3 regions of the Leuconostoc sp. LN180020 genome follow, and region 2 is predicted to be linked to each of the others. Evidence: predicted binding sites of a transcription regulator. Region 2 holds the regulator's gene; each other region holds the start of a gene.
What was found. The regulator HrcA, encoded in region 2, represses chaperone genes, less so after heat shock. The targets are predictions, from matches to a motif close to TTAGCACTCNNNNNNNNNGAGTGCTAA.

Region 1 (7,995 bases), 380 kb from region 2:
AAGAACGGATTATGCGACAAGAACTTAATGCAAAACACCAAAAAGAAGCTGCCGAGGATGCAGCCTTCAGCAACTAATGAAATGAGGAAATAAACATGCTATCCGAAGACAAATTACAAATCGATCCCACTGAATTTGCGATGACAATCATTCGCAATACACAAAAAGAGCCGAAAACAACGAATACACAGTTCATCAAACAACAATTAACACTCTACTTAGAAACATATTATTTAATTAAAGATTTTAATCACCTTGAAATTAGTCAAATGGATCAGATGAAACAAAAGCAAATTTCCGAATTATTTGATAAAATACTATCAGGTAGGTTTCAACCTTAACATGTCAAAACGTCTGTATCAGACGTTTTTTTAGAAAATAAAAGTAGGTATGACTAGTGGTTAATATGAATGATGTTGCGCGCGTTGCTGGAGTATCGAGAGGGTCGATATCTAATTACATCAATGGTCGTCGTACAAAACCAGCAACACAATTGAAAATAGAAGCAGCTATTGAGCAATTAAATTACGTGCCCAATGCTACTGCACGAGCGCTCAAAACCAACAAGTCAAATTACGTTGTGCTAATTATTCCAACGGTCAACACCCCTTTCTTTTCAGAATTGAGCTACCACATGCAGCTATCATTAAATCAATTTGGCTATAAAATGATTTTATGCAATTCTAATAGTAATCCCGAAGATGAAATTGATTACATTCAAATGGCTAATATGCAAAAAGTAGCTGGCATTATTACCATGTCATATTCCGATATTGCTGATATTGTCTCTCCTAATATTCCACTCGTGGCTATCGAAAAACCTGTTTCGCCTCAATTTCCTCTCGTTGTATCTGACAACTATGCAGGCGGTCAATTAGCAGCCAAACAATTACAGACGCTCGGTGCCAAGAAACTGCTCTTTATTTCTAAAGCACCTGTTAAAAATATATCTAGTATTCGAGAAAAAGGGTTTAAAGATTTTTGTACTAAAAATAACCTATCAGTTAGTACCTTTCTGGCCTCTGACTCACCTGATTTCATTAACGACTTTGAAGCATTCATTATTAATCATACTCACAATCATGATTTTGCTTACGATGGAATATTTTCAGATGCCGATGAGTATGCCAGTGATTTTTGGCATCTGCTTATGCAACAGCATATTGATGTTCCCAACACTGTCCAAATTATTGGTTTTGATGCTGCGCATGTTTATAAACGCCAAAAAATTTTTTTATCCTCAATACGTCAGCCTGTAGAAGCCATTGCCAAAACAACTGTGGAAAAATTATACGAACAAATGGCGTCACAGCATCCCGTATCCCAAGCAACAATTACAACTTTGCCTGTTACTTTTCAACAAGGTTTCACTACAAAAAAAGTTAGACCATAAACGGTCTAACTTTTTTAATTCAAATCAATATACCAGCAAGAATCGCTACTGTCATACCGAGCATAACAATGATTAAGTTTTTGATAGCCAATATGAAGGTCTCTTTTTTGATTGGCCGGGCAGTAAAATGACGCGCATTACTGATAATCAAAGGTAACAAAATAATAATTGCATAACTTGTCACCGGTAACCAACCAACGTACGTCACAATCAACAACGCCACCACGGCTAATATTGCCCAAAATAGATAAAGCTTTTTTGCGGCAGCGATACCAGTATAATGAACAATCGTATGTCTGTTGTTACGTTCATCTTCAGCATGGTCTGCGATATTATTGGCCAACATAATTTCTGCAATAAACACTGTCAAAGGCAAGCTGACCATAAACCATTGCCATAATACACTTGGCATCGGTACCATACGTGTATTGACATATACCTGGGCAACAAAAATGAAATAACCCATGGTGATGCCTGAAACAATTTCTCCAAAAGGCGTATTAGTAATTGGTTTGGGTCCTGCCGAGTACAAATAACCAATTAAAAAGCTGACGATACCAATAATCCATGTCACATAATCAGTACGCACAGCAACTACAACACCAGCAATGGCGGCAATCAATGCCAACCCTGCAGCAACGTACAGTACCTGCTTGTTAGAAATCACTTCACCTTGTGCTGCTTCACGCAAAAACTCATTTTCTTTTTGTCGTTTTGAGTCTTCATAGCGATTAAATGTATTAACTGCTAAATGAACGCATACTGTCGCGATTATGAGTAATAGTGCGTTGGTCCAATTTAAACGGCCATATTGCCACTGACTATAGGCTAATCCGACCATTAAAGGGGCCACACTAGGAATCACAACACGAATCTCAACTAAGTCTAAAAACTGTTTTGGTGTCATTTTTTCAACCTCTAGTCTTTTATTTTACCAGAAAAATATCGTCAGCTAACTTTGAGTTTTATGATAAGCAACTAACCGCACCTCACCATCAATAAATTCACCAATAAAGATATCGCCAATGTGCTGATAACCTTGTGCCTTAACCTGATCATTGAGCCAGTCTTCTGTTTTATCAACCATCTCTAATACATCCACATTAATTTGGCCATCGTAAATAATGGGATACTTAATGCTATCATCACCAAATTCTATCACAGTTAATTGCCCATTCTGCTCCAAAATAGCCCGCTTGACGTCTGCAATTTTATAAATCCCTTGTGTCCGTAGCTTAAACATTAATTCATCAGCCGTCATACTGGCACGTAACACATTATCGACACGAACTTGACCACGTTCAATCACGACGCGTGGTTGCCCATCAATTAGCTTTTTAACAAGGTTGTTATGTTGCTTAGCAAATTTCAACGACATCACGAGCATCGTCCAAATAATAAGCACAATCGTAAATTGGAAAATAGTAATGGTATCGGAATAAATCACTGCCCCAATAATGCCACCTAATACATAATTTTGAACCTGATCTAGTGCTGATGTAGGCGCTAAATTACCTTTACCCATAATATTAATTTGGATAATTAACGCTAACAAACCAATCGCTAATTTAATTAAAATCGGAAAATAGGTTGTCATTTGATATAGTTAATCTCCTTTGCTGTAATATAAGTTCGCGTTAATGTATAAGACTGTTGGTCAGGACTAATTGTCATCCGAAAAAACTTGTCCTTTATTTTAACAATCATGCCATCATTGATCGTTTTTTGATTAAAATAGAGGTCATTTTTACTTACATGTTGTGTCTCAGCAACTTTTTGTGCAAAAGAAGGCATCTGCGTTACTTGTGTATCATTTGACTTTGCTTGTTCATAGTCTGTATATCTAGCACCTGCTAAAAATAAAAACAACAATAATGCAATAATACTTAAGTCTCGATATTTAGTATTATAACGATTTCGTAATGAGGCAACTGCACCAACCGCCATTAATCCAAAAACAACTACCATAGTATAAATGACAATCGTATCGTTCAAGTTAGCATTCTGACTTAAAAAATTAACACTATAAAAATTCACAATCTATCTCTCCCCCGACCGCTTTTTAAAACAATTCAAACAACAATAAAAAGCGCAGTTTATGTTTATTACAAACAGCTGCGCTTTACTCATCTTAATTAAAAAACACTTCTATAACTGTTTAGGATCAAAACTGTTATCGATAACACTATTTGAGGCTAATTGTTGGAGCGTTTTGAGACTCATACTAACGGTGCTTGTTCCGCTCGTTATGAAAGGCTTAATCGTCTTTCCGGATAAATCATTTACTGCCAAAAATCCGCGCATAGCGTGTGCCATGTCCATGCCATACATTGGATAACCGAGATATATCGTATCATCTGATAACACATCTGTCGGCGCTTTTTTGACTTCTGGTATGCTCTGTGTAGCAATTTCCTTAGTAATACGTGGCGTTGCTAATATTGTACTACTTGGATAGGGTACAACTGGTTCGATAGCATATAAGCGATCGCCTGTTTTGTTGGCTATCTCCTCTGCAACCTTTTTCGTATGCCCACCCTGTGAAAAGTAAATAATCATATACGCCTCCAATGATTGCTCGCTGGCAACTCTTAATTAGTTTCTATGACAGTATACCGCAACCCTGAAGCTTTATCAATTCACAAAAAAACGATAAACCCTATCAAAAAGGTTATCGTTTGACTGTATCACTTCATTACATCATGCCTGGCATACCACCTTGTGGCATAGGCATAGGTGTTTCATCTTTTGGTTCTTCAGCAACTACCGCCTCAGTAGTCAACAACAAAGCTGAGACAGAGGCTGCATTTTGCAAGGCAGAACGTGTTACCTTAGTTGGATCCACGATACCAGCGGCAATCATATCAACCCATTCATCAGTTGCCGCATTGTAACCAAATCCTTCGTCTTGATCTTTCAACTTGTTGACAATTACTGAGCCTTCAAGGCCAGCATTCTCAGCAATCTGACGTACTGGTGATTCAAGCGCCTTAATCACTGTGTTAATGCCAGTCTGTACATCGCCAGCCTCTGACAAAGCTTCTACAGCAGAAATGGCATTAACAAGCGCTGTGCCACCACCAGCAACGAAACCTTCTTCAACAGCTGCACGCGTTGCGTTCAAAGCATCTTCGATACGATACTTGCGTTCCTTGAGTTCAGTTTCGGTTGCTGCACCAACGTTAATGACGGCAACACCACCAGCCAATTTTGCCAAACGCTCTTGTAACTTTTCGCGATCAAAGTCAGAAGTTGTTTCAGCGATTTGTTGCTTAATTGTTTCCACACGCGTTGCTACAGCTGCTTTGTCACCACCGCCTTCCACAATCGTTGTGTTGTCCTTTGTCACATTAACCTTGCTTGCTTGTCCAAGCTGATCAATTGTAACATCTTTCAAATTCAATCCAAGATCTTCGGTAATAACCGTACCACCAGTTAAGATAGCAATGTCTTCAAGTTGTGCTTTACGACGATCACCGAATCCTGGTGCCTTAACCGCAACAACATTAAATGTACCACGCATCTTGTTTAGTACAAGTGTTGGTAATGCTTCACCGGTGATATCATCAGCAATAATTAGCATCGCACGACCTTGCTCAACAACAGCTTGTAACACAGGCAAAATATCTTGAATGTTACCAATCTTCTTATCTGTAATCAAGATGTATGGATTATCCAAGTTTGCTTCCATCTTGTCATTGTCAGTTACCATGTACTGTGACATGTAACCTCGATCGAATTGCATACCTTCAACAACATCGAGTGTTGTTTCAATACCCTTTGATTCTTCAATGGTAATGACACCGTCATTACCAACCTTATCCATTGCCTCGGCAATTAAAGCACCTACTTCTTCATTAGCCGCTGAAATTGAAGCAATCTGAGCAATTTCATCTTTTGTATTAACTGTATGTGACATTTCATGCAATTTTGCGACAGCAGCCGCAGTTGCCTTTTCAATACCCGTACGGATACCAACTGGGTTAGCCCCAGCTGTGACGTTTTTCAAGCCTTCTGCAACGATTGCTTGTGTCAAAACCGTTGCTGTTGTTGTGCCATCACCAGCAATATCATTTGTCTTTGAGGCGACTTCAGCGACTAGTTTAGCGCCCATATTCTCAAAATGATCTTCTAATTCAATTGCTTTAGCAATTGTTACACCATCATTTGTGATCGTTGGTGCGCCGTATGACTGTTCCAAAACAACATTACGGCCCTTAGGACCAATTGTTGTCTTAACTGTGTCAGCAAGCTTATCAACGCCAGCCTTCATCTTAGCACGTGCATCTTCTGAAAACTTTAATTCTTTAGCCATTGTTAAAATACCTCTTTAGAATTTTTATCGTTATATTTTGAATTCACTTAAAAAGTGACTACGTCTCTTTTGTTGTTACTCAACAATCGCAACAATATCCTTTTCATGAAGTGCCAGATAATCTGCCCCTTCAAATGATACTTCTTGCCCTGCATACTTATCAAACAAGACCTGATCACCAGACTTAACTGTTAGGTCTTGCTTTGAACCATCGTTTAGAACATAGCCTGAACCAACAGCCACAACTTTACCTGTGACTGGCTTATCCTTGGCATTATTAGCTAAAACAATGCCACCAACTGTTTGTTCTGCAGCTTCTGTTACTTCAATAATCACGCGATCACCTAATGGCTTCAACATGAGACAATACCTCCGATTTTTAAGTTTTAGCACTCTTTTACAATGAGTGCTAATTACAATTTTAAGTATAGCACTTTACCATGAATTGTCAATAAAAAAAGCACATTTTCATCATTAGAAAATGACTTCATCTGCTTAGGTAATTGTTCTCTATAAGAAAGTTCCACCATGTGCTTCACTGATATCATAAGCTATCATAAATGCTTCTGGATCAACTTGGTGCACACCGCGAATTAAACGATTATAATCGTGGTTATCTAAAATAACCATTAACATTTCACGACCATCACCAGTATAACCACCACGAACATCCATTGCTGTATAACCAGTCTCATTTTCTGATAAATAGTCTTTAACTGCATTGATGTGATGATTACTTGTAATATAAACCATCTTGCGTCTATCTAATCCAGTTTCAATATAATTCATGACAACTGCGGTAATCATCAAAGAAAAGAAAGCTAATAATAATGCTTCGATCCCTTCCGTTACTAAGTTACCTAACGAGACAACCATATCAATAACTAACAATGAAACAGCTGGCGCAATACGAAAATATTTTTTTAAAATCATTGGCGGCACTGCTGTACCCCCACTCGATGCATCAACACGATACAATAATGCCACGCCAATAGCAAAAATAGTACCGCCCACAAGCACAGAAAAGGTTCTATCTGTTAAGACTTGTTCACTAGGTGTGATTTTTAAAAGAATTGGTAAGATAAGACTACCAAATGTTATTCTGGCAGTTGTCCCTCGATCAAGAAACACAGCTGCTAAAACAATCATAATGATATTAATGTTCTTTTTTATTTTCCATTTTTCCCCCTTGATAGGTTGTCACAACGTTACTTTACTTGCTAATATTTACGCACTATTAGCTAGCGAAATCACTAGTTTACTCGTTTGACACCACCCTTTGATTATAGCTAGTGCTTATATTAACATCTTAATTTTTTAAAATCATTGTATTTTTTGGCCATTAATATCAAAAAAGGGATTTCTATTTTTTAAACATTATCACGTCACAATGTGTTCCTTTAAAACATGGTATCTTGTTATACGGTTATACGAATAATGGTATTTTTTTCAAATAAAAAAAGCGGTTAACCGCTTTTGTATTACTTTAGTAAACATTAAATCGAAAAAATATCCCCGATAGCCATTTCTAGCCCATCCGCTATCTTTTTGGCTGTTGGTGGTGATGGAAATTTTTTGGTATTTAGATATTCAACCATCAGCGAGTAATTAACGCTTATTCGTCTTGAAAATCCAGCAATTGTCTCACCTTGCATGGCTATCTTTTCTTTGACCTGTTCCGGATTTTTAAATTTCAATGTTAATGCCACAATATTGCCCCTTTTTTAATTATTACTATGTTGTTATTATACAGTCGCTGTATCACATCGTCAAACGTTTTTTCAGTTATTTGTTTTACATTTGTTTATTGTTTGCTTTATAGTTGTACATAATACATTGCAACAAGGAAAACAATTGATAATATGATATCTAAAGAAATTTTCGGTTTAGAAATTAAAAGAATACGCGTGCAAAAGCATTTTACTGTTCGTCAAACAGCACTCCAAGGGCACATATCACCTGCCTACTTATCTCAAATTGAGAATGGTAATAAAAATATACCTAAGGTTGAAACACTCTATAAAATTGCTAAAGGTCTAAGAATTTCTGAGAACGAAATTTTAGATATAGCAGGTATCACTACCCATGAAAATGATAAAACTGATCGTTACACAATTGACTTAGGTGAACAACTTGATAACGATAAACTGCTATTATCTTTTGAAGGTAAAGAGCTATCACCAGAATATCGACAAGCTATTCTCTCTATTTTAAAAACATTACCTGATGCTAAAAAATACTGAGCAGCGACCTTCATTTAAAAGTGATGCGATTCAAGAATATTTTG
Region 2 (7,995 bases):
CAACAAGGTACGATGCGTGTTGGTGATCCAATTGTTGTTGGTAATACCTATGGTCGTGTGCGAACAATGACAAATGAACGTGGTATTGAATTAGCCGAGGCATTGCCTGCAACACCAGTGCAAATTACAGGTATTAACGAAGTACCACAGGCTGGTGATCGATTCATCGTTATGGCAGACGAAAAAACTGCACGTGCAGCTGGTGAAGAACGTGCTAAGCGTGCGCAAGAAGCAATTCGTAACTCAGGTTCTGTTGTCACACTGGACACATTATTTAGTACAATGTCTGAAAAGGCCATGAAGACAGTTCCTGTTATTGTGAAAGCTGATGTACAAGGTTCTGTCGAAGCTTTGTCAGGTTCGCTTAAGAAGATTGAAGTTGACGGTGTTCGTGTTGATATTATTCACACAGCTGTTGGTGCAATTAACGAGTCTGATGTAACGCTTGCCTCTGCTTCCGGTGCAATTATTATTGGCTTTAATGTTCGTTCAACACCGCTAGCAAAGTCTCAAGCTGATTCTGATAAGGTTGATATTCGCTTCTATAACGTGATTTATAACGCTATTGACGATGTTGAAGCAGCCATGAAGGGACAACTCGAACCTGTCTTTGAAGAGAAGGTTATTGGTAATGTTACTGTTAAGGAATTGTTTAAGTTCTCTAAGGTTGGTATTATTGCCGGTGCAATGGTTGAAGAAGGTAAGATTACGAAGGATTCTAAGGTTCGTATCATGCGTGATAATGTTGTTGTTTATGATGGTGAAGTTGCATCATTGCAGCGTGGTAAGGAGTCTGTCAACGAAGTGAAGATGGGTTATGAGTTTGGCTTCACGGTTGCAAAGTATAATGATATTAGAGTTGGCGATACTGTTGAAGCTTATATCATGGAAGAAGTAAAAGTAAAATAATAGTTAACGACTGTTAGTTGACATAATAGAAAAGAGGCACAAGTTATGGCTAATCCACAACGTGCAGGTCGCCTCGCACAAGAAGTTCAACGTGATGTAACTGACTTATTGCTTAAACGCATTAATGACCCAAGGGTACAAGATGTCACGGTAACAAGTGTTGAACTGTCAGGTGATTTGCAAATTGCAACGATTTATTATTCAATTCTTTCTGACTTGGCTAGTGATGGTCAAAAAGCACAAGCTGGTCTTGAAGCAGCTAGTGGTTTAATCAGAAAAGAATTAGGTGCACGTTTAACTGTCTATAAGACGCCAGAATTAAAATTTGTCCGTGATCAGTCCGTTCAATATGGTAATCACATTGAAGATTTAATTCGCAAACTACACGCTGATAATTAATAAATTATAATGAAAAAACGCTACCCATTTAGAGGTAGCGTTTTTGTGTTAAAATAGAATTACGTTAATTTGACTATAAATAAGGAACGCTAACATGACTAATTTAGAGCAATCACTCAATCCAACGATTACGGCAATGGCGCCCGATAAATTATTGAATTTTCAAAAAACAGTGCGAGATATTCCAGGTGTTTTAAAATTGACATTTGGCGAACCAGGATTTGATGTTGATGAGAGAATCAAAGCTGCTGCTACTGAAGCTATTAATAATAATCGATCTCATTATGCTGAAAGTCAAGGCGAACAGTCCCTGCGCGCCGAGGCTGTTAGATATTTCAATGAAACTTATCATTTGAATTATCAGGATGAAGATAATGTGATTGTGACGTTAGGCGTTAGCGAGGGCATCAATGTTGTTTTGCATACTTTGCTGGCACCTGGTGATGGTCTGTTGGTGCCTGAACCTGCCTATGGGCCATACTTCACGTCGCTCGCATTGGCTTATGGCCAAAAAATTGCAATTGACACGACAGCACATCGTTTTAAGCTGACACCAGAAATGGTTGATGAAGCCGTAGAAAAGGCTACAGTTCCAGTACGCGCCATATTGATGAATTATCCGACGAATCCAACAGGAGTAACTTACTCTCGTGAAGAGGTTATGGCATTAGCAGCTACCTTTAAAAAGCATCACATTTGGGTGATTTCTGATGAAATTTATGCTGTATTGACTTATGACCAAGCGCATGTTTCATTTGCAGAAATCATACCTGAGCAGACGATTTATATTAACGGCCTATCTAAGTCACATGCTATGACAGGGTATCGTGTCGGTTTCATTTTGGCTTCAAAGCAGATGATTTTAGAGATGCAAAAAGTTCACGGGGCCTTGACTTTTGCTATCCCAACTTTTATTCAAGATGCAGCTGTGGTGGCCTTGCGCGATGTCAAGGATACACCTTTGTTGATGAGAGCAGCTTATAAGGCCAGACGAGATCGCATTTTACCACAGTTAAAGGCACTTGGTTTTGATGTGGTGACACCAGAAGGGGCTTTTTATATTTTTGCCAAGTTGCCAGTAGATTTGGGAGATGATGGTGATGCATTTGCCTTAAACCTTGCCCGCGAGGGAAAGGTGGCAGTAATCCCTGGTTCTGGCTTTAGCGAGTCAGCAAAAGCATTTATCCGTATATCTTACGCTGCTTCGGATGAAGATTTAGATGAAGGCATGAAAAGAATCACAGCGTATGTGAAGCGTTTACGTGAAAAATAGAGTGAGGGGTAGTTTATGAGTTGGTGGCAAAATTTATTTAATCAAAACAACAGACACCAGAGAGTTAGAACCACTGGGCAAATGAATGCAACACATATTGCGCGTAAGTCAGAATTGCCGGTTGTTGTTGCACCGGTAACAGGTCAATTGCAACAAATCACCGGTGATAAGGACCAAATCAATAGCCATAATGGTTTTATGATGGTGCCAAATGGTAACACTATCATGTCACCAGTTTCTGGTATTGTGGTTTCTTCAGATGCACAAACTGTTACGATACAAAGCGTTCATCATGAACAAGTAACAGTAAAATTGCAAACAAATGATACCACAATCTCCCATTTGGCAACTTATGGCACAGGACAACAACTACATGCCGGTGATTTGATTGGTACAACACACGCGACAAATCCAGAAGTGCATATCTATGTGTTGTTCGAAGAAACAATTGTTCCACATGTCAACTATGGGGCTGTTTATGCTGGACAAAATGTTTGGCAAAATCAGGAGAGCACCGATGTTAGCCAATGACCAAGTAGATGGTGTTATTGTCATCAATAAGCCAAGAGGTGTGAGCTCATTTGATGTTGTGGCAAAAGTTAGACGTGCTATTGGTCAAAAAAAAGTTGGTCATGCTGGCACGCTTGATCCAGGTGTGTCAGGCGTTTTAGTTGTTGCCTTAGGTAAAGCGACTAAACTTATTGATGAGTTACAGTCACGTCCTAAGCGTTATGTTGGTGATATTACCTTGGGCTTTGCAACAGAGACTGAGGATTTAAGTGGTGAAATCATTTCTGAAAAGGCAATTACTGTGCCGTATAGTGATCAACAGATTGATGAAGCTATTCAGTCGCTAAACGGGTTGATTCAACAAGTTCCACCAATGTATTCGGCTGTTAAGGTGGCCGGAAAAAGGCTTTACGAATATGCTAGAGCCGGGGAAACTGTAACTCGTCCAATTCGAGAAGCTCATATTTATGATTTTCACCGTACATCATTAGTGAACTATGCTCATCAGCAACAAAAATTTGACTTTGAGGCGACAGTTTCAAAGGGAACTTATATTAGAACACTAGCAGTTGATACTGGTCGTCAATTAGGCATGCCAGCAACCATGACACGTTTAGAACGCGTGATGGGTAGCGGGATGACGTTGTCGCAAGCCATTGAGTTAAACGATGTGATGACTTGGCCACGTACAGCAATTTTAGAAAAAGTAATTCCTATTTCTAAGTTATTGAATTGGCCAATAAAGCCTTTGACGGATGATGAATGGTTTGCCGTTAAAAATGGGCAGGTTATCACACAGTGGCCTGCCAATGATAATTATTTGCAATTAACATATCAGGATGAAGTGAAAGCAGTTTACGCTTATAATCAAAATACTGGTGAATGGCGTTCACGTTATGTTTTCAATAATAAATGACAATGATTAAAACAACAACATTACATTATCCAATTCAAAATTTCAAACAGCCGGTATGCCAAGTTGTCGCTATGGGTTTTTTTGATGGCGTACACCTAGGCCATCAAGCTGTCATTAAGCGAGCTAAGGCTGAAGCAAATGCTTTAGGTGTACCGCTAGCAGTGTTGACTTATGATCCACATCCAAGTGTCGCATTCAAAGCATTAACCGAACCATTAAAATACTTAACAGTTGTAAAGCAGAAAGCGCAATTACTTGAAACATTAGGTGTTTCGGAAATGTACAAGATGCAGTTTACTTCTCAACTAGCGGGTTTATCACCACAGGTATTTGTTGATGAGGTGTTGATGCAGTTAAATCCAGTAGCAGTTGTGGCTGGCTTTGACCATTTATATGGTAGTGATAAAAATCAGGCTAATATGGCTAACTTAGCAATTTATGCCAAATCTCGTTTTGACGTCATTATTGTGCCGGAGTTTGATGATTTAGGCTTAAAAATAGGTTCTTCCAAGATTCGTTCTGCGTTATGTGTTGGTGACATGCAAACAGTCAATCGCCAATTGGGGCGCATTTATCTTACAACGGGCATTGTTGTTCATGGTGAAGCCCGAGGCCGAGAACTAGGCTTTCCTACGGCAAATGTTTTAACGCCTGAGTTAGAGTGGTTACCTGGAATTGGTATCTACGCTGTCAAGATTAGCATTGCTGGTCAATGGCATATTGGCATGGCAAGCATTGGTCGAAATGTTACTTTCGGCGACAATCGTCCGATAACAGTCGAAATAAATATTTTAGATTTTAACCAAGCAATTTATGGTGAAGATGTCACTGTGGCATGGCATCATCATTTACGAGGCGAAGTTAAATTTAATCAGGTTGATGATTTAATTGCACAACTTGAAAAAGATAAAGTGGCAACGCGTACCTATTTTGAAACACTTGATTGATAGCAATCAAGTGTTTTTTAGCACTCTGATAAAAAGAGTGCTAAAAAGGTTGCTTTTTTTTGAGAAAGGTGTATTATTATAGGTGTTAGCAGTAAGAAGTATTGAGTGCTAAAGTGGAGGTGATGGTATGCTAACAGATAGGCAAAAATTAATCCTAAGTGCCATCATTTATGAATATACACAAACAGCACGAGCTGTTGGCTCTAAAAGTTTGCAAGAACAGCTCAATATTAAAGTAAGTTCGGCAACCATTCGTAATGAAATGGCCGCATTAGAATCTGTATCATTAATTAAGAAATTACATACTTCGGCTGGTCGTGTACCGTCGCGCGCAGGTTATCGTTACTATTTAGATCATTTAATGGCTAATCATAGCGTGACTGAACATGACGTTAATATGGTAATACAGTCGTTTCGTGGTAATTTTCATGAAATAGATGATTTATTAGATGAGTCAGCACGCACGTTATCAGAGTTTACAGGTGCAACTGCCATTATATTGAAGCCACAGCGTCACGACATTAAAGTATCAGGGTTCCGCTTAGTGCCCCTCGAGAACCAACAATTGATTGCTGTACTAGTTACAAGCGATGGTAAAGTGACAAGTCAAACCTTTAAATTACCTCGCGAACTAGCAATATCATCTCTAGATAGCATGGTAAAGTATATTAATGATCAGATGACTGGTCGGCCAGTCTTAGAAGTGTTGCAAATGATGCAATCTGATGAATTGCCAACGCAAATGAGTCGTGTCATTAAGACACCAGGCGCATTCTTACAATTATTTGGGGATGTTCTCTCACGTTCAGTTGGTGATCAAGTTCATATTGGTGGTCGCTTGAATGTACTGAATTTTGATGAATCTCTCAATAATAAAGCTGATTTAAAGCGATTATTAGAATTCCTTGAATCAGCCAAAGATATCAGAAACGTTGCTCAGACACTGGGCTCACACACGGTTGTTAAAATATCACAAGAAATTCATGAACCACTGTTAAAGTCATTTAGTTTAATTACACGTGGCTTTACAATACCTAATCAAGGAGATGGTGTGATTGCATTACTCGGACCAATCCGTATGCCATATGCGAGAAATATCTTACTAATTGATGCTTATGGCGAAGCGTTAACGCAAAAAATGATTGAATATACATAATTTAGGAGGGCACTTACGTGAAAGAGCAACAAAAGGAAACAGAGCAAAATATTGAAGAAATCAATGACGAAACTGTTACTGAACAAATTGAGGCAGATGTAGATACTTTGGAAAAAGAAGCAGAGGTTGACCCACAACAAGTTGAGATTGAGCAACTTCAAAGTGACGTTAAAGAACTTGAAGACAAATTGTTACGTGCACAGGCAGAGATTCAAAATATTCAGCAACGTCATGCACGTGAACTTCAAACTGTTCGTAAATATGATGGTCAAAAATTGGCAGGTGCCGTATTACCAGCTGTTGATAACTTGGAACGTGCGCTTCAGGTTGAATCTGAAGATGCAGTGACCCAACAAATTAAAACTGGTGTCGAAATGACATTAGGAACATTAGTGCAAGCATTACGGGACAATGGTATATCTGCTACAGGTGAAGTAGGTGAAACTTTTGATCCAACAAAGCATCAGGCAATTCAAAGTGTGGCATCAGACGATGTTGCCTCAGATCAAATCGCTACGGTACTTCAAAAAGGGTATATGATTCAGGATCGTGTCCTTCGTCCAGCTATGGTAGCTGTTGCAAAGTAACGTAAATATATGTATATGGTGATTCAGCTTGACGCACTACACCTTAAAAAGCAAATGCATTTTAATAGTAAAGGAAGAAAAATTCATGTCAAAAATTATCGGTATTGATTTAGGAACTACGAACTCAGCCGTCGCTGTATTAGAAGGTGGCGAACCAAAAATTATTACAAATCCAGACGGTGGTCGCACAACACCATCTGTTGTATCATTTAAAAACGGTGAAAGCCAAGTTGGTGACGTGGCTAAGCGTCAAGCAATTACAAACCCAGACACAATTATTTCAATTAAGTCACACATGGGTGAGGCTGGTTACAAAGTTACCGCTGATGGTAAGGATTATACGCCACAAGAAATTTCAGCAATGATTTTGCAATATATCAAGGGATATGCTGAAGATTACTTAGGTGAAAAGGTTGAAAAGGCTGTTATCACAGTACCTGCTTACTTTAATGATGCACAGCGTCAAGCAACCAAGGATGCCGGTAAGATTGCTGGCTTGGAAGTTGAACGTATTATTAACGAACCAACAGCGGCAGCTTTGGCCTATGGTTTGGACAAGCTAGACAAGGATGAAAAGATTCTTGTTTATGATTTGGGTGGTGGTACATTTGATGTGTCTATCCTAGAATTGGGTGATGGTGTCTTCGAAGTTTTGTCAACAAATGGTGACACACACCTTGGTGGTGATGACTTTGATAACAAGATCATCGATTACTTAGCTGCTCAATTTAAGGCAGACAATGGCATTGACTTGAAGGATGATAAGCTTGCATTACAACGTTTGAAGGATGCCGCTGAATCAGCAAAGAAGACATTGTCTTCAGCTAACGAAGCACAAATCGATTTGCCATTTATTGCTTCTGGTGATCAAGGACCATTGCATTTGCAAACATCTTTGTCACGTGCAAAGTTTAATGAATTGACTGCTGATTTGATTAAAAAGGCAGAACAACCAGTTCTGAACGCTTTGAAGGATGCTGGTTTGTCATTCTCAGACATTGATGAAGTGATTTTGAACGGTGGTTCAACGCGTATCCCTGCTGTGCAAGAATCAGTTAAGAAGTTAACAGGTAAGGAACCAAACCATTCAATTAACCCTGATGAAGCTGTTGCTCTTGGTGCAGCCGTTCAAGGTGGTGTTATTACTGGTGATGTTAAGGATGTCGTATTGCTAGATGTCACACCACTATCATTGGGTATTGAAACAATGGGTGGTGTCTTCACGAAATTGATTGATCGTAACACAACAATCCCTACATCAAAGTCACAAGTCTTTTCAACAGCTGCTGATAATCAAC
Region 3 (7,995 bases), 190 kb from region 2:
TTGGTGTATTACCAGTATCTGTTGAACCGGCATTAGAAGTCATAATAACAATAGTATCTTTGAAACTAACAACATGTCCTTGAGCATCCGTTAAGCGACCATCATCTAAAATCTGCAAGAACATATTCATGACATCAGGATGGGCTTTTTCAGCTTCATCAATTAAAACTAATGAATAAGGGTGACGGCGAACTTGCTCTGTTAATTGACCGGCTTCTTCATACCCAACATAACCAGCAGGAGCGCCAATGAGCTTAGATACGGCATGCTTTTCCATATATTCTGACATATCAAATCGAATTAAAGCGTCTTTGCTACCAAACATCTCTTGCGCTAACTGCTTGGCGAGCTCAGTCTTACCAACACCCGTTGGACCAACAAAGAGGAAAGAACCAATAGGACGACCAGATTTTGTTAAACCAATTCGGTTACGACGAATGGCTTTAGCAACCGTTGCCACTGCATCATCTTGTCCAATAATGTGCGTTGATAGATTTTGATCAAGTGTCTGTAGTTGATTAGCTTCGTTTTCTTTTAGGGCACCTACAGGAATATCGGTCTTATCTTCAATGATTTGTAAAATATCTTTTTCTGTAATTGCTTGAGGTTTAAACATTTCAGGGTGCGCCTCAACTTGCGCTTTCTGTGATGTTAGCTGGTTGGCTTGATCGCGCCAGTAGCTTGCTTTTTCAAAATCCTCTTTATCAATGGCTTCTTGCTTTAGGCTCTCAGCGTGATCAATTTTTGCCTGGATTGTTTTAGGGTCAGCGATTTTCATTGACAGGTTCTTACGTGAACCAGCTTCATCAATGAGATCAATGGCTTTATCAGGTAAAAAGCGTTCTGTGATATAACGATCTGAGAGCTCGACGGCAGCTGTTATTGCTTCGTCAGTAAACGCAACGTGATGATAATCTTCATATCGCTTTTGGATACCTTTTAAGATTGTAATTGTGGCTGACTTACTTGGTTCGTTAACCTGTACAGGTTGAAAACGACGCGCAATGGCACCGTCTTTTTCGATTTTACGGTACTCGTTTAAGGTTGTGGCACCAATGAGTTGAAATTCCCCTCGGGCCAGAGCTGGCTTTAATATATTGCCAGCATCCATACCGCCTTCAGCGTTACCAGCCCCCATGATTTCATGTATTTCGTCGATGAATAAAATGACATCATCATTACTTGCCACTTCCTTCATTAGTTGACGCATACGTCCTTCAAATTGTCCTCGCATGGCTGTACCTTGTACCATGGCGGACATATCTAGACGAATCACTTCTTTGGAACGCAATTTTTCAGGGACTTTGTTAGCAACAATGGCTTGGGCCAAGCCTTCAACAACGGCCGTTTTACCAACACCTGCTTCACCGATTAAAACAGGATTGTTTTTTGTGCGTCGGTTTAAAATTTCAATTGTTCGGGAAATTTCTTGATCACGCCCGATAACAGGATCAAGCTTACCTTCACGGGCTTGCTGCGTTAGATTTATACCGTATTCTTCGAGTAAAGTAGGGCGTTTATTTTGTTTGTTTTTTTTATCTTGTGTTGTGTTTGACGTTGACTGGTTGGCTGAACTTGTTTGCATTTGTTCATTCATAGCCCGCATCATCTCATCAAAATTGATGTTACCAAATCCAAATGGGTCTTGTGATGCCATAATATCACCGTGTGTGATCCTGAAAAAACGTGATGCACACATTTTCCTTTCTTAATTATGTCTCAAGTATAGCACCTAAAGATTAAATTGCAATTAAAATTAGCACTCTTTTTTTTAGAGTGCTAAAAAGAAAATGTTGTATAATAATTGTGAGGTAAAATTATGGATTATGAACAACAATTAAATGATTTGAGAGATGGTAAAATTGATGAATTAGCCATTACGCCAGAAACCTTTCCCGCCTTTCAAAAAGTTTGGCGTGATTTTCCGTCTCAAAATAAAATACGAGGCGTTGCAAGTAAGCAGGGTCATGTTAAATATATTCGCGTAAATTAGTCGGCAATATCGTCGATTTTTATGCTACAATACTATAAGTTAAGCATTTTTAAGATATGCATATTTTAAAAAGTAAAAAGGGGCAGCGTCGTGGCATTTTCATTTGGACAACGAAACGTCGGTATCGATCTTGGTACTGCCAACACATACGTATATATTGAAGGGCGAGGCATTGTACTACGAGAACCTTCAGTGGTTGCACGTAATACGCAAACCAATGAGGTTGTAGCTGTCGGCTCTGAAGCAAAAGACATGCTCGGCCGTACACCAGCTAGTATCGCAGCTATTAGGCCAATGCGTGATGGTGTTATTGCAGACTATGATACAACTGTTGCAATGATTCGGTACTATCTTCAAAAGGCACTTGGTGGACGTATCGGTAAACCATACGTTACAGTTGGCGTACCTTCAGGTGTGACAGCTGTTGAACGTCGCGCCGTGATTGATGCCGCCCGTGTGGCCGGCGCACGCGACGCCTATGTTATTGAAGAACCATTTGCCGCTGCTGTTGGTGCAGGTTTGCCTGTAATGGATCCTACTGGTTCAATGGTGGTGGATATGGGTGGCGGTACTACTGATGTCGCTACTATTTCTTTGGGTGGTATTGTGTCGAGTCGTTCGATTCGTATTGCCGGAGATAAATTAGACGAATCAATTGCCAATTTTGTACGGAATAAGTACAATGTAACAATTGGCGAGCCAACCGCTGAACGCCTTAAGATAGAAATTGGCGCTGCGTCACTGGCGCTTGCACGCACATTACCAGATGCTTCCGTGCGTGGTCGAGATTTGTTAACTGGTTTACCTAAGACAATTGATGTGACTGCTGAAGATGTTGCTATGGCGATTCAAGAGCCTGTCAGAGAGATTGTTATCGCTATTCGCGAAACCTTGGAATCCACGCAACCTGAATTGGCAGCTGATGTCATTGATCATGGTATGGTGTTAACAGGTGGCGGCGCTATGTTGCGTGATATGGATAAAATTATTCAAGAAGCAACGAAGGTACCAGTTTTGATTGCAAACGAACCATTAGATGCAGTAGCTATTGGCACAGGCGAAGCCTTGAAGTCAATCGACGTTATGCGTCAAAATTAATCATTTATTAAGATAAAGAATTAACATTAGCGTGGCGGCTGGCGCTACGCTTTTATTTTTGAAAAAGGGGACAACAACATGCGTAAAATATTTTCTTCACGTACCGTTGTGACAATGATTATTGCGTTTATTGTGATTATCGGATTAATCACAGGTTCTAACTGGTTAGCAAAACGTACCAACACACCGCCTTTTATTCAACGTTTTGGTAACGATTTGGCTGGGGGAGTCAGTCGTATTATTGCGGTACCTACGACAGCAATTGGGCGAACAGCCAATAGTATCGGTAATTTATTAGATACTTTTGAAGAAAACCGCACGTTAAAGTCAAAGCTCGACCAGTTTGCGCAAGATAAGGTGCGACTACAAACCGTTGAAGAAGAAAATCGATCACTGAAAAAACAATTAGGGCTACAGGCGACTTTAACCGACTATAAAACAGTTTCTGCTGTGACAATTAGTCGTTCACCGACAACTTGGCAGTCACAATTAGTGATTAATAAAGGCACGAACACTGGCTTAAAAAAAGGTATGCCAGTGTTGTCAGGTGCTGGAATTATTGGTCGTATTAGCGAAGTCAATACAACAAATGCAAAAGTGGCTTTAATTTCAGACACCAGTGAAGATGCTAATCGCTTTGCCATCACGATTAAGGGTGGTAGTGGCGATGTTAATGGTATTGTGACTGGATTTAATCGAGAGAAAAATCAATTAATTATGGGACAGGTTACCTCAGATAGCACAATTAAATCAGGTGATTTGGTTGAAACGTCTGGTTTAGGTGGTGTGATACCTGCTGGACTGTACGTGGGTAAAGTTGCGCGTGTGACAAAGGATGACTACGGTTTGTCAAAACGTATATATATTGAACCAGCAGCTGATTTGGGCAATATTACCACGGTTATGGTTGCTGTATCTCAGTTAGGAGCAAAATAATGGCATTTTGGCAAATAACACGGCTAAGGGTTGTTTATCCCGTTTTACTTGTACTACTTCTTTTTGTTGATGGCGCTTTGATGGCTGGTATGGGCGGTATTTTTACTGCTTTTCCTTGGCATGTTTTACCAGTGACGACTTTAATTTGGTTATTTTACGGTGTGCAGTTTGACGTTGAGGCGGATCTACCGTTCTGGCTTTACACTGTCTTAGTGGGTATCTTATTTGATATGTATTATACTGGCATTTTTGGGACCTACACAGTAGCCTTTGTTGCCGCGACAGCTTTAATGAAACAACTCAAGCGAGTATTAGATGAACGCTTATTAAGTGGGGCAACAATCTTTCTCATCGGTCTAGTCGTCTATTTGTTGATAACTTACTTTGCTGGCTTTGTCATTGGGATTGCCAATATCAGTGTTACCACTTTTCTTCTGTATGAAGTGTTGCCCACGGTAATACTAAATACTATAATTGCCACAGTTGGCTATTATCCCGTCTGGTCACTTTTTCAGTTTTTAAGATAGGACTTGACAAGTTGGCATAAAAAGGATATATTATTGTCAATATTAAAAACGTTGAGCAGAAGAGTAGTTTGATTAATTTTTCAGAGAGTTTGCGGTTAGTGTGAGCAAATAAATTATTCAGATGAACCACATCTGTGAGTATGTAGTTGAATTGAAGTAGGCTGCATCGGAAGTGCCCGTTATCGCATACAGTCTTTGGACTTATTGAGGTATTATCAGTGATGGTTAATACATTTAAGAGGTGGCACCGCGGTAACGCCCTCTGAGTAGTGATACTCGGAGGGCGTTTTTGCTACTATGACAAAGACTGAGTAAGTGATTTTGTGTGAGCAAGGTCAGAACATGAGGTGGCACCACGCTCGAGCGTCCTCTTGCAATATTTTGCAAGAGGGCTTTTTTAATATATAACATAATATTTAAATGTGATAAGGAGAAAAAAATGAACTATTTCCTCAATATTTTACCCAGCTTATTATCAGGCTTGAAAATGACACTGGGGGTGTTTTTTCTAACAATTGTTGGGTCTGTGCCACTAGGAATTATTGTTTCCCTAGGTATGAAGTCGGAGTACTTTACAATTCGTTGGCTAATTAATGGCTACATATGGATTATGCGAGGGACACCATTACTCCTTCAGCTCATATTTGTTTATTATGGTTTAGGCATGATGGGTATTACATTTCCTCGATTTGAAGCTGCTGCTATTGCCTTTATTATTAATTATGGCGCTTATCTAGCCGAAATATTCAGAGGGGGGTTACAAGCGGTACCCCGTGGTCAATATGATGCGGCTAAGGTTCTTGGGCTCAATAAAGTACAAACTTTTTTTAAGATTATATTGCCACAAGTTATTAAAATTGTTGTACCATCTTTTGGAAACGAGATTATCAATCTGGTGAAAGATACGTCGTTAGTTTATGTTATTGGTTTGGGTGATATTCTGCGCGCTGGTAACATTGCTGCAAGTAGAGATGTTACGCTAGTGCCTTATCTATTAGTCGGCATGATTTATCTGTTGATGACGGCAATTGTGACTGTGTTGCTAAAACAAAGTGAAAGTCGTTTGAATATTTGGAGGTAACTGATGTTAGAAATTAAAAACTTAACAAAAAAATATGCTGATAACACGATTTTTAAATCACTAGATTTAACTGTTCAAGATGGTGAAGTATTGAGTATTGTAGGCCCATCAGGTATTGGTAAAACAACCCTAATTAAAATATTAGCTGGCTTAGAAACAGCTGACAGTGGTGAAATTAAACTAAATCATGACGTGCTAGCAGTCGATGGTTCTAGATCTGATGCGAAAGTGGGCCTCATCTTTCAAGATTTTAACTTATTTCCAAATTATTCAGTTTTAGACAATGTGGCTTTGGCACCGATTAGTGTTATGAAATTATCGAAAAGCGAAGCAAGACAAGTAGCCAAACAATTATTGGAAACATTAGGTATGAGCGATAAAGTTACCCTCTATCCTTTCCAGTTATCGGGCGGGCAAAAACAACGAGTGGCGATTGCGCGAGCACTAGCGATGCAACCGCAGATTTTGGCTTATGATGAACCAACGAGTGGGTTGGATGAAGCGTCAACACGTCAAGTGGCTGAGGTTGTTAAGACATTAAAACAACAAGGTGTGACGCAGATGATTATTACACATGATCAATTCTTTGCCGAATTAGTGTCTGATCGTGTATTCGACTTTGCGACGGAGGTGAAACGATAATGGTCAGTATGAAACGTAAAATCATTGTGAACACGTTGGTTGGTTTAGCTTTTTTAGCCATTGTTATTTGGGCAATTCTGTCCCTTGGCGTTGGTAATAAGCAGAACAAAGACACGCAAGCTACAGCGCAAAAAGATGATTGGCAGCGTATTAAGCAAGAAAAACAAATTACTATCGGATTAGATGATACCTTTGTGCCAATGGGATTTAGAAACAAAGAAGGTAACATTGTGGGGTTTGATGTTGATTTAGCAAATGCAGTGTTTAAAAGCATGGATATCAAAGTTAAGTGGCAACCTATTGATTGGTCTATGAAAGAAACTGAACTAAACACGGGCAACATTGATGCGATTTGGAATGGCTATACTAAGACGACGGCGCGCGGTAAACAGGTAGCTTTTTCTGACACGTACCACCGAGCAACACAAGTTTTAGTGACATTAAAGAAAAATAATATTAATCGCTTTTCAGACATGAAAGGTAAAGTACTAGGAGATCAAACGGCTTCGAGTGGCGATGAGGGCTTTAATAAATACCCTGATGTTTTAAAACAGTACGTTAAAGACCAAAAAGTTGTTGGTTATGATACTTTTGATAAAGCATTTAACGATCTAAATGCTGGAAGAATAGATGGATTACTCATTGATGAAGATTATGCGCGTTACTATGTGGCCCATCAGCCAAACCCTAAAGATTATACTGTGACTGTTGGCGCATTTCCTGTTGATATGACAGCAGTTGGCTTCAGAAAATCGGATAATAAGTTGCGTGAAGCAGTTAATAAAGCTTTAACACAATTCAAAAAAGATGGCCGTTTACAACAAATTGAAAACAAATGGTTTGCTAATTAAAACACAAAATCAAAGCTAAACAATAGCTTTGATTTTTTCTTTAGAAAATAACGATCATTTTGTCATGAATGTCTGAAAAATGTTACACTAGTAGTATTATGAGTTGAGAGTCGAGAGGTGACAAATGCTGAGAGATTCATTGTGGATAATTGTGATTTTGCTTTTAATCGTCAATACCCTCGGTGCCATCGTGACTGTATTCAGTCAGAAAAGAGATATTGCAACAATTTGGGCTTGGTTATTAGTGTTAATAACGATGCCGGTTGTTGGCTTCTTTATTTTTTTTCTAGTTGGCAGTCGTATTTCCAATAAGAAAATATTTCGTTTGCGAACCCAAGAACAACGTGGGTTAGAACAGATTGCTGACAACCAAAGGCAACAATTACAAAAAATTGAACAATTGCTACCTGTTCCAGATGCTGCGTCAGAGCTAGTCAATTTATTTTTGTCATCCGATGAGGCCGTTTTAACACGTGGAAACGATATTAAAGTTTATAATAATGGCCAAGATAAATTTGCGGCGCTGTTCGAAGATATTAGACAAGCCAAACATCATATTCATCTTGAGTATTTCACAATTTATGATGATCATATAGGCAATCAATTGATTGATTTATTGACTGCTAAAGCACAAGAAGGCGTTGAAGTTCGCGTGATATTTGATCAATTTGGCTCACATGGTCAGCACAGACGGTTATACAAACGCTTAAGGCTAGCCGGTGGTATCGCTACATCATTTCTTATGAGACCGTTTCAATTGCTAACACTACGTTTTAACTTTCGAAATCATCGTAAGTTAGCCATTATTGATGGTATGATAGGGTATATTGGCGGTTTTAACGTGGGCGATCAATATCTTGGTCAATT

Region 1: a site for HrcA is predicted at 6,095-6,121, ahead of groES (co-chaperone GroES). Genes of this name have one in related genera too.
Region 3: a site for HrcA is predicted at 1,757-1,783, ahead of FAZ25_RS05435 (ATP-dependent Clp protease ATP-binding subunit). Genes of this name have one in related genera too.

The regions. Positions count from the first base shown of each region.
Region 1 is NZ_CP039736.1:856,829-864,823, reverse strand. It holds gene FAZ25_RS04620 (glycoside-pentoside-hexuronide (GPH):cation symporter) at 1-77, shown strand, start outside; gene FAZ25_RS04615 (hypothetical protein) at 96-341, shown strand; gene FAZ25_RS04610 (LacI family DNA-binding transcriptional regulator) at 407-1,393, shown strand; gene FAZ25_RS04605 (prenyltransferase) at 1,413-2,300, opposite strand; gene FAZ25_RS04600 (DUF421 domain-containing protein) at 2,346-2,990, opposite strand; gene FAZ25_RS04595 (DUF3290 family protein) at 2,987-3,430, opposite strand; gene FAZ25_RS04590 (flavodoxin) at 3,542-3,952, opposite strand; gene groL (chaperonin GroEL) at 4,089-5,708, opposite strand; gene groES (co-chaperone GroES) at 5,784-6,068, opposite strand; gene FAZ25_RS04575 (YitT family protein) at 6,219-6,857, opposite strand; gene FAZ25_RS04570 (helix-turn-helix transcriptional regulator) at 7,205-7,417, opposite strand; gene FAZ25_RS04565 (helix-turn-helix domain-containing protein) at 7,571-7,951, shown strand; gene FAZ25_RS04560 (ImmA/IrrE family metallo-endopeptidase) at 7,935-7,995, shown strand, end outside.
Region 2 is NZ_CP039736.1:1,239,184-1,247,178, forward strand. It holds gene infB (translation initiation factor IF-2) at 1-909, shown strand, start outside; gene rbfA (30S ribosome-binding factor RbfA) at 955-1,308, shown strand; gene FAZ25_RS06345 (aminotransferase class I/II-fold pyridoxal phosphate-dependent enzyme) at 1,403-2,581, shown strand; gene FAZ25_RS06350 (PTS sugar transporter subunit IIA) at 2,597-3,112, shown strand; gene truB (tRNA pseudouridine(55) synthase TruB) at 3,099-4,007, shown strand; gene ribF (riboflavin biosynthesis protein RibF) at 4,004-4,954, shown strand; gene hrcA (heat-inducible transcriptional repressor HrcA) at 5,082-6,110, shown strand; gene grpE (nucleotide exchange factor GrpE) at 6,128-6,697, shown strand; gene dnaK (molecular chaperone DnaK) at 6,783-7,995, shown strand, end outside.
Region 3 is NZ_CP039736.1:1,047,735-1,055,729, forward strand. It holds gene FAZ25_RS05435 (ATP-dependent Clp protease ATP-binding subunit) at 1-1,657, opposite strand, end outside; gene FAZ25_RS05440 (hypothetical protein) at 1,820-1,993, shown strand; gene FAZ25_RS05445 (rod shape-determining protein) at 2,084-3,091, shown strand; gene mreC (rod shape-determining protein MreC) at 3,170-4,027, shown strand; gene mreD (rod shape-determining protein MreD) at 4,027-4,554, shown strand; T-box leader at 4,597-4,820, shown strand; gene FAZ25_RS05460 (amino acid ABC transporter permease) at 4,994-5,635, shown strand; gene FAZ25_RS05465 (amino acid ABC transporter ATP-binding protein) at 5,639-6,277, shown strand; gene FAZ25_RS05470 (amino acid ABC transporter substrate-binding protein) at 6,277-7,128, shown strand; gene cls (cardiolipin synthase) at 7,253-7,995, shown strand, end outside.